3 regions of the Shewanella sp. ISS20 genome follow, and region 1 is predicted to be linked to each of the others. Evidence: predicted binding sites of a transcription regulator. Region 1 holds the regulator's gene; each other region holds the start of a gene.

Region 1 (3,272 bases):
GGTGCTCATTTGCTCACGCCAATCAGCTACATGCTCATTCAGGTAGCTTTGAATGGTAATAGGCTCGCCAAAATTCACATAACCTTGACCAAAGTTACCTAATTTACGGATGGCACCAAATACTTGCCATAGCGACTCTTTTTGCTTCTTTTTGCCACTTAACTCTTTGTGATAGGTCGCGACTTCCATCACATGGTCATAACCTAAATACACAGGCACTAAAGTGATAGGACGCTCAATGCCGCGCAGCACTGAATTTAACGTCATGGCTAACATGCCGGTTTTAGGGGTTAGCAAGCGCCCAGTACGCGAGCGACCACCTTCAGTAAAGTATTCAACTGAATAGCCTTTAGTGAACAGTTGGTCTAAATATTCACGAAAGACTGCGGTATATAATTTGTTGCCGTTAAAACTGCGACGAATAAAGAAGGCGCCGCCACGTCTAAACAAAGGCCCCGCCGGCCAGAAATTAAGATTGATACCCGCAGCAATATGCGGTGGCACCATACCTTGGAAATATAAAATGTAAGACAGCAGCAAATAGTCCATGTGACTGCGATGACAAGGCACATACACGATTTCATGGCCATCATGGTGCAACTGGCGCACATGTTCCGCGCCCTTAATATTGATGCCCTTGTAGAGCTTATTCCAAAGCCATGTCAGCATGCGTTCGGCAATTCTTACCAAGCTATCAGAATAATCCGCCGCGATTTCATCAATATATTCAACAGCCTTAGCCTTAGCTTCGGCATGAGTAATTTTTTTGGATTGAACTTCCTCATCAATCGCCTTCTGCACTGCTTCGGAATTAATGAGGGCATGAAATAAATTCTGACGACTTGGCAGCGACGGCCCTGTCATCACTTTGCGCTGACGGCTAAAGTGAACCCTAGCAACGCGCGCAAGTTTATGGGCAATCTGCTGATCCGTGCCATGCTCGTCAGCCATATAGCGCAGCGACACAGCATTAGAGAATTGCACAAAATTATGGCGACCTAAGAATAAGATCATAAAAAATTTGCGCAGCCAATTAGGATCTTCGCGCTCTAACACCGCGGCCTTCATAGTGTCATCTTCTTTACCTGGTGTCCGTCCCCAAAACAGACTCACAGGTACAAGTTGAATTTCCAAATCAGGATTAGCTCTGTGCATTTGCAGCAGAGTTTTAAATTCACTTAAGAAGGCATCACTTGATGGCCGATTGCCAAACATAGGTTTAGCGCGATTTAAGCACACAACTCGCGGCAGTGCTTTGCCGTGGCATTCCAACTCATCGTAAGGGCTAGGTAAACCAAACTTATCGGTGACATCGCTCAAGGCGGCCATATCGCTGAAAGATTCAGTTTTCATTACATAAATGAGCGGTTTTTTAGGATCAAGATTTAGATCGGCAAAGGGATCTGTTGGCACAACGATTGTGTGCACTAGCTTGCGCTGAAACCAGCGCAACACTGTCATTACGAAAGAGTCTTGTTTGGCCATTGTTATTATGCAATTCAGGTCACGTTAATAGTCCTATAGAATACCAGAACAGGCTACTTGATAGCGAATCTCTACTTAAAACAAACCTTGGCGAATACTTGCGCCAGCACAAATACTGTATATACTAACAGTAACTGTATAGAAAGACAGGAACCAACATGAGACCTTTAACACCCCGCCAAGCAGAGATTTTAGAACTGATTAAACGCAATATCAGCGAAACTGGTATGCCGCCAACTCGTGCAGAAATTGCGACTCAGTTAGGGTTTCGCAGTGCCAATGCCGCCGAAGAGCATTTAAAAGCGCTGGCAAAAAAAGGGTGTATTGAAATCATGCCTGGTACTTCTCGCGGTATTCGTCTGCCGCCCGAAGAAGTGGTAGAAATTGAGACTGGTCTGCCACTCATTGGCCAAGTTGCTGCGGGCGAGCCTATTCTTGCCCAGCAACATGTCGAAAGTTATTTTCAAGTTGATGCCACTATGTTCCATCCTGCCGCCGACTTCTTATTAAAAGTTCGCGGCGATAGCATGAAGAACATCGGCATTCTCGAAGGTGATTTGCTAGCCGTGCATAAAATGCAAGAAGCTCGCAATGGCCAAATTGTGGTGGCTCGAGTTGATGATGACGTCACAGTTAAGCGCTTTGAAAAGAAAGGGAGAATAATTTATCTACACCCTGAAAATGATGAATACTCCCCGATAGTTGTTGATCCTAGCTATCAAGAACTGACCATAGAAGGCTTAGCCGTAGGCATTATTCGTAATGGTGGTTGGCTATGACCACCAAAACATCAACCACATCAGGTCACCCCGGATTATGGTGCGCTAATACTCGGCGCGTTCATCAAACCATGATAGAAAGCTTACCAACCCAAGGCCAAGGGCGAATTGAGCTTGAAAAAATTGCCCCACAACTGGTGCGTCTCAGTCACCAAGGCCAATGGATAGTCTTAATTAATCCGCCCAACATAGGTTATAAAACCATGTTGGCCGCGGCTGGGGTTCGCTTAGATAGAGTTTTACTCGTAAAAGCCAAAGATGAAGTTGAAGCCTTATGGGCGAGTGAAATTGCCCTTACCAATGGTACCTGCAGCGCCGTATTAACTTGGGTTTCTATGTTAGATCAACGCGATCAGCGCCGCATGCAATTAGTTGAACGCAATGCTCGGGCGATTGGCTTTATTTTTGAACATGTAAACCTAACGCTTGGTGACGAGCTCGCATTTAAAGCCCCGCAGACCTTACTGCGTGCCATGCATTAGCACCTAAACATAATCTAAAAATCTAAGCTCGAAATTCACTAATTCAAAATCTAGGCTCGCAGCCTAAGCTCAAAATTTAAATGCAAACCAAGTTCAGCCCAACATAGTGCTGCAGATTAAATTCTGCAGGCATGTCTTAGCTATTACTCATCATCGCCACCAGCATTCATTTCAGTCAGCAAGCCACGCCCTATACTTTCAATCTTTATTGATTTCTAAATTTATGACTTTTCAGCTATATATCTATGGTATGGAAAATTAAGTTGCTGCTAACTTTAATGAATAATGGATTTATCTGATTAACGATTAGTGTCCAATATCGGGCAGCATCATCAAGAATACCTTGGTGCTAGCCTCAAAACACTTGCCGTCATCGTTTGCTGTTGTGGGAACCGAAGAGTTTACATAGCACCTAGACTTTACTGTGTACCTCTTCTTTGTAATTGCTTAGGCAATTAATCGGGGAGATGTCTCTTGAAACCAATACATTTTCTTTTGGCATGTATACTCATGCCGATTTTTCCAG
Region 2 (3,272 bases), 1.3 Mb from region 1:
TCTTGATGGGTAAGCGGTTGATGGATCCAGCGCTGTAACATCCGACTGCCCATAGGGGTAGCGGTATTATCTAAAATCCATGCCAGCGTATGCTCTCTGTGACCGGCAAGGCTAATGGTCAGCTCAAGATTACGACGGGTGGCAGCATCAAGAATAATGCTGTCGTTAGGATTCATCTTAGTAATAGCATTAATATGGGGTAGGGCGGTGCGCTGGGTGTCTTTAACGTATTGCATCAAACAGCCTGCCGCTTGAAGCGATAAGCGCGCATCGGTAATGCCAAACCCGTGCAAATCCTTTGTGCCAAATTGATTTAACAGGCTTTGAATACAAGTGTCATAGTCAAACTCCCATTCGGGGCGACGTCTACGTCCTTTGACGTTATCTATAATATTAACTTGCGAGAAATCTTCGTTATATAGCAATTCAACTGGGCGGGTGCGCTGTAATTCGGCTTCGAGCGCCTCATTGCTATCAAGCTCAATAATACAAAAACGACCTGAGGCAACATCTAAGGTGGCGTAACCAAAGCCTTGTTTACCTTCATAAATGGCGGCGAGTAAATTGTCTTGGCGCTCTTGCAATAACGCCTCATCGGTTAAGGTGCCTGGGGTAACAATTCTTACCACTTTGCGCTCAACCGGGCCTTTACTGGTCGCGGGATCGCCTATCTGCTCACAGATAGCAACAGATTCACCTTGATGAACTAGTTTTGCCAGATAACCTTCAACCGCATGGTAAGGAATACCCGCCATAGGAATAGGATCACCACCGCTTTTGCCCCGCGCCGTTAATGAAATACCTAATAATTCCGATGCATTTTTGGCATCATCATAAAAAAGTTCATAAAAATCACCCATGCGATAAAACAATAGCATGTCAGGATGGGCGGCTTTGAGCGTCAAGTATTGACGCATCATAGGGGTGTGCTTTTCCAGTTCAGCGTTAACCATAGTCATTTTGCAAACTTCATCTTGAGTCAGGTGGAGTCAGACCTGAGGCCTGAATTTTTGTCGATTTTAGCAAGCTTTGAGGGTGAATGATGCACAGGGCTTTAACTTTCTTCGTAAGTAGAGTTAAGTCTCGTGCTAAAAAATTTTATGAAACAGGGCTTGATACTGTATGACTGTACAGTATACTAAGCCTAATTAAACGGCGCGTGACTTAATACGCGTTTAGTACCTAGATGACTTACTTGGCACTGCGTGGCCAATAACAAGGGATACACAATGAAGATAGATCCAAACAAAGAGAAAGCACTCAGTGCCGTGTTGAGTCAAATTGAAAAGCAATTTGGCAAAGGCTCAATCATGAGACTGGGCGAAGACCGCTCTATGGATGTGGAAACTATCTCAACGGGTTCATTATCATTAGACGTTGCCTTAGGTGCTGGCGGCTTACCTATGGGCCGTATTGTTGAAATTTATGGACCTGAATCTTCAGGTAAAACCACGCTGACGTTAGAAGTTATTGCTGCAGCGCAGCGCGAAGGTAAAGTCTGTGCCTTTATTGATGCGGAGCATGCACTTGACCCAATTTATGCCAAAAAACTGGGCGTAGATATTGATAACTTACTGTGTTCTCAGCCTGATACTGGTGAGCAAGCGCTGGAAATTTGTGATGCCTTAACTCGCAGTGGCGCAGTTGATGTCATCGTTGTTGACTCAGTGGCAGCATTAACCCCAAAAGCTGAAATTGAAGGCGAAATTGGTGATTCACACATGGGTTTAGCCGCTCGTATGATGAGCCAAGCTATGCGCAAACTTGCGGGTAACTTAAAGCAGTCAAACACATTACTTATCTTCATTAACCAAATTCGTATGAAAATTGGTGTTATGTTTGGTAATCCAGAAACTACAACAGGCGGTAATGCGCTTAAGTTTTATGCCTCAGTTCGTCTTGATATTCGCCGTACTGGCGCCATCAAAGATGGTGATGAAGTTGTAGGTAACGAAACTCGCGTTAAAGTGGTTAAAAATAAAATCGCTGCACCATTTAAGCAAGCTGAATTCCAAATCCTTTATGGTCAAGGTATCAACCGTACTGGCGAGTTAGTTGACTTAGGTGTTGCCCATAAACTGGTTGAAAAATCAGGTGCTTGGTATAGCTATAAAGGTGACAAAATTGGTCAAGGCCGCGCTAACGCGGGTAAGTATTTGAAAGAAAACCCAGCCATTGCAGCTGAAATTGAATCGCAACTGCGCACCTTGTTATTAACCAAGACTGATGGCGTACCAAGTGCTGGCGGCGATGAAAATATCGACTTAGAAACGGGTGAAGTGTTCTAAGAGAATGATTGCTGAGGCAAAAAATGCGCTGTTAGCCATGCTGGCGCGGCGCGACCATTCTTGTAAAGAAGTTGCTGATAAGTTAGCCAGCAAAGATTTTAGCGCTGAAGTAATAGCCAGTGTCATAGGTCAATTTCTTGATAGTGGTTATCTTGATGATGAGCGCTTTGCCAGCGCTCTAGTGAGAAGCCACATCAATAAAGGCCATGGGCCAATACGCATTCAACAAGCCATGTTTCAAAAAGGCATAGCCAAATTATTAATCGCTCAGAGTATTAATGATGCCGATTGTGATTGGTATGAGCTTGCGAAAGCTAAAGCTGTGCGTAAATATGGTGAAGCAGAAGCGCTTGATCCTAAAGAGAAAGCTAAGCGAACTCGTTATTTATTATCTCAAGGTTTCAGTTATGACCAAGTCTCTTACGCGCTTAGTGTTAATGACTCAGATTTTGATTAACGCCATGATGCTCTGAAGCCTAAGTTTGAGAGTGTTTGAGTAAATCGGCGAGCTAATCACTTAGCTAATGGCTGTGATAATAGCTATCTAAAAAATCCTTGTGTAGGTCGTAAGTTAGCTCCAATCTTTTATTATGCCCAATCTGCAAAGCTTGGGCATTTTTGTATCTGCACCATCTCATCTCATCTAATGCTTATTAAAGCTTGATAAGCAGTAAGCGTCTGGGCAACTACACCTATCTTTTAAAGTTCCATGGTAACAGGCTGTCGATATCCGGTGCTGGTTGGCACAGTTCATTAAGACAAGCCATGATGTAATCAAATGGTACTAAGCCATTGACCTTTGCCGTTTCGACAATACTGTAAAGCGTGGCACTGGCATGGGCCCCATTAGCTGTCTGACTGAATAACCAATTTTTTCGGCCAATCACAAACGGTTTTACGGCTCGCTCTGCACGATTGTTATCAATACTCAATCTGCCATCATCAACATAACGAATGAGTTTGTGCCATTGATTAGCCAGGTAA
Region 3 (3,272 bases), 1.3 Mb from region 1:
CTAACATCGGCATTTCAGCAGAACCAGACGCATAACGTCTAACGTTCAAAGCTCAAAGCTATGTGACCTATTCCCAAGCAGCCATTGCACTTGGGAATAGGATATCAATTTAATACCAAAGAATCTCAGCTAGTTAACTAAGTGCTGACAACACAGTTGCCCCCTAGTCTTCTCTTCTGCACCAAAGCTATCACGAAGCCATCTGAAGCCATGACTAGCAAGTTCGATACTGCGCTTAATTAAGTCGTCATCACTAAGACGCCAATAATGACCAATAAAACCAATACTAAATAGGCACGAATACAAATGGTTTTTATACTGTTTAGCTTACGCTTAATTTGCCATATCAAACAGTTCCGGCGCGCGCGCCTGCATAAAGGCAAGAAACAATTTAACTTTTAATGGCTGCTGACTGCGCTGATGATAGAGCATAGCAATACGCCGCTGCTCCCCTGCCCACTTAGGCAAGACTTTAACTAAAGCGCCACTGGCAAACTCATCTTTAGCAAATAACTCTGGGCCGTATAACACGCCGCCACCTGCTGCTGCCGCTTTAATGGCGCCATGTAAGTCCATCAAGGTTAAGCGCGCCGGGCCATCATAATAAAAACGTTCGCCACTACCATGACTTAATGACCAATTAAATAGTGGCCACACCTTAATTAATCTGTGCTGGCGCAGCTGCGCAGGATGCTCGATTAACTCATTGTTTTCTAGGTAACGCGGCGATGCCATTAAACAATAATCGAGCACGCCAAGAGTTGTCGCAACCCAAGAGGAATCGGGCTGCGCGCCGCCAACAATGGCAATGTCGACCGCCTTATCAATCAAATCCACTTCTTGATTTGATTGAGCTATGTGTAAGCGAATATCTGGGTAAAGGTCACAAAAATCATTTAAGGCATTAAGCAGCACCATAGAGATAATCGAAATCGGCGCTGCTATGCGCAAGGTGCCCTCAGGTTTATCTATGCCGCCGTCACTTAATTCATCAAACTGATTTATCACAGCTTGATAGCGCTGAAATACTGCCAAGCCCTCTTCGGTTAACCTAAATTTTCGGGTGCTGCGCATTAATAGCTGCTGATCTAAAATGGCCTCAAGCTTGGCCAATTGGCGACTCACAGTGGCTATCGGCATAGACAATTCTTTCGCCACTTGCGAAAAACTGCCGGCATTCACTAGGTGAACAAATAAATACACTAGATGTAAATCAGCACCGCCGAGTTCGCGCATGACATTTAACCTTAGAGGAAAGTGGTAAAATTCTACCAGCCTACCTGAGATAAATATATGATGCTATTAGCATTAGTCTTTTACATGCAGCCTAATTAATCACGCTTGCCATGCTAATTAAATGTAAATTGTTCGGGATGGTATTTACTGTATATAAAATCAGTATATACTGTGTATCAATACAGTGTTTAGTCAGTGACAGGAATTCACTATGCTCAGCCAAATTAGCATTCACAATTTTGCCATTGTCCGTTTTTTGGAATTAGACTTCAGCGCCGGTATGACCAGTATCACTGGTGAAACGGGAGCTGGTAAGTCCATCGCTATTGATGCGCTAGGTTTATGCTTAGGTAATCGCGCCGACGCCTCAAGCGTTCGACCTGGGTGCGATAAAGCCGAGGTGAGTACACGCTTTAGTTTAAGCGACGTTCCTGCGGCGCAGCGCTGGCTGGAAGACAACGATCTCGAACTCGACACTGAATGTATTTTACGCCGCATTATTACCACTGAAGGCCGCAGTCGTGCCTACATTAATGGCAATCCTGTTCCTTTAGCCCAGCTTAAGGCGCTTGGACAATTACTGGTGGGTATTCATGGTCAACATGCCCATCACGCCATGCTTAAGTCCGATCAGCAACTAGCCTTGCTTGATAGCTACGCGAACCACAAGTTCTTACAAGAAGCTGTCATCAATGCTTATCAGCAAGTGCGTCAAAGTGAGGCTGAGCTAAAGCGCTTAACCTTAAGTAGCAACGAAAGACTGGCGCGGCGCCAATTACTGCAATACCAAGTGCAAGAGCTGGATGAATTTAACCTGCAAGCCGGTGAATTTCAGGAAATTGAATCTGAGCATAAACGCTTAGCCAATGGCTCGGCGTTAATTGATAATTGTCAGCATAGTTTGCAACTCATCCAAGACAGTGACGATGCCACTATTGAGCAATTGCTTAATAAGGTGATTAATTTAACCTATGAGATCAGTGAGTTTGACCCTGTGCTTGCCAATGTCTGCACCATGTTGAACGAAGCGCTAATTACCATTCAAGAAAGCGCTAATGAGCTCAATCATTTCCAGTCAAAGCTAGAGCTAGACCCTGAACATTTCGCCGAATTAGAAGCGCGATTAACCTCGTGTATGCAATTGGCCAGAAAGCATTTAGTCATGCCAGAGTTATTGTTTGAACGCCATCAAGAATTAGTCACTGAACTTGCGACTATTGATTCTGACGATCAAGCCTTAACTGAGTTAGAACAAGTATTGGCCGCTAAACGCAGCCATTATCTTGAACAAGCAAAAAAACTAAATCAAAGCCGCACTCGCCACGCCAAAGAACTAGAAAAGCTGGTGTGCCAATCGATTCAACAATTAAATATGCCTAAAGCCAAGTTTGTGATTGAAGTTAATTTCAACGAGCAAACCATATCAAGCTTAGGCTGTGACAATGTTGAGTTTCAAGTGACGACTAACCCAGGCCAACCTTTGCAAGCACTAGCAAAAGTGGCGTCTGGCGGCGAATTATCGCGGATTGGTTTAGGTATTCAGGTAATTACCGCGCGCAAAGTAGCCACTCCGACCTTGATATTTGATGAAGTGGATGTCGGGATTTCAGGCTCAACCGCTGCAGTGGTGGGTAGAATGCTGCGCCAATTAGGGCAATCGACTCAAGTATTGTGCGTCACTCACTTGCCGCAAGTTGCCGGTAATGGTCATCAGCATATGTTTGTTGATAAAACCAATAAAGGCGGCCAAACCGAAACTACGATGAAACCGCTCAATCAAGAGCAACGAATTTCTGAACTGGCGCGCCTACTGGGCGGTGATACCATCACAGCAAACACCTTAGCTAATGCTAAGGAATTACTGCAATAATCCCGACACTTACAACATACTGTGCACCAGCACAGTATGTTGGTCTTGCGCTTTACTGATTTGCGGCGCTTCGCCTTCTGCCAAGGCCTCTTTGTAAGCTTGATTCATACGAATCGCTAAGTAGAGATCTGAGCGCACTAAGATAGAGCCATCGCCCGTTGGAATA

What was found. The regulator LexA, encoded in region 1, represses DNA repair genes until DNA is damaged. The targets are predictions, from matches to a motif close to TACTGTATNNNNATACAGTA.
Region 2: recA (recombinase RecA) is a predicted target of LexA. The motif match lies at 1,117-1,136, and genes of this name have one in related genera.
Region 3: recN (DNA repair protein RecN) is a predicted target of LexA. The motif match lies at 1,404-1,423, and genes of this name have one in related genera.

Annotation. Positions count from the first base shown of each region.
Region 1 is NZ_JAWRZK010000001.1:3,091,012-3,094,283, reverse strand. Features, by position in the region: gene plsB (glycerol-3-phosphate 1-O-acyltransferase PlsB) at 1-1,485, opposite strand, end outside; gene lexA (transcriptional repressor LexA) at 1,644-2,264, shown strand; gene AC1HDP_RS14090 (SulA-like leucine-rich domain-containing protein) at 2,261-2,746, shown strand; partial or broken gene coxB (cytochrome c oxidase subunit II) at 3,257-3,272, shown strand, end outside.
Region 2 is NZ_JAWRZK010000001.1:1,764,230-1,767,501, reverse strand. Features, by position in the region: gene mutS (DNA mismatch repair protein MutS) at 1-959, opposite strand, end outside; gene recA (recombinase RecA) at 1,230-2,288, shown strand; gene AC1HDP_RS08105 (regulatory protein RecX) at 2,293-2,745, shown strand; gene tnpC (IS66 family transposase) at 2,981-3,272, opposite strand, start outside.
Region 3 is NZ_JAWRZK010000001.1:1,787,074-1,790,345, forward strand. Features, by position in the region: gene AC1HDP_RS08190 (YjaG family protein) at 1-35, shown strand, start outside; gene AC1HDP_RS08195 (LysR family transcriptional regulator) at 334-1,236, opposite strand; gene recN (DNA repair protein RecN) at 1,448-3,106, shown strand; gene AC1HDP_RS08205 (SulP family inorganic anion transporter) at 3,116-3,272, opposite strand, start outside.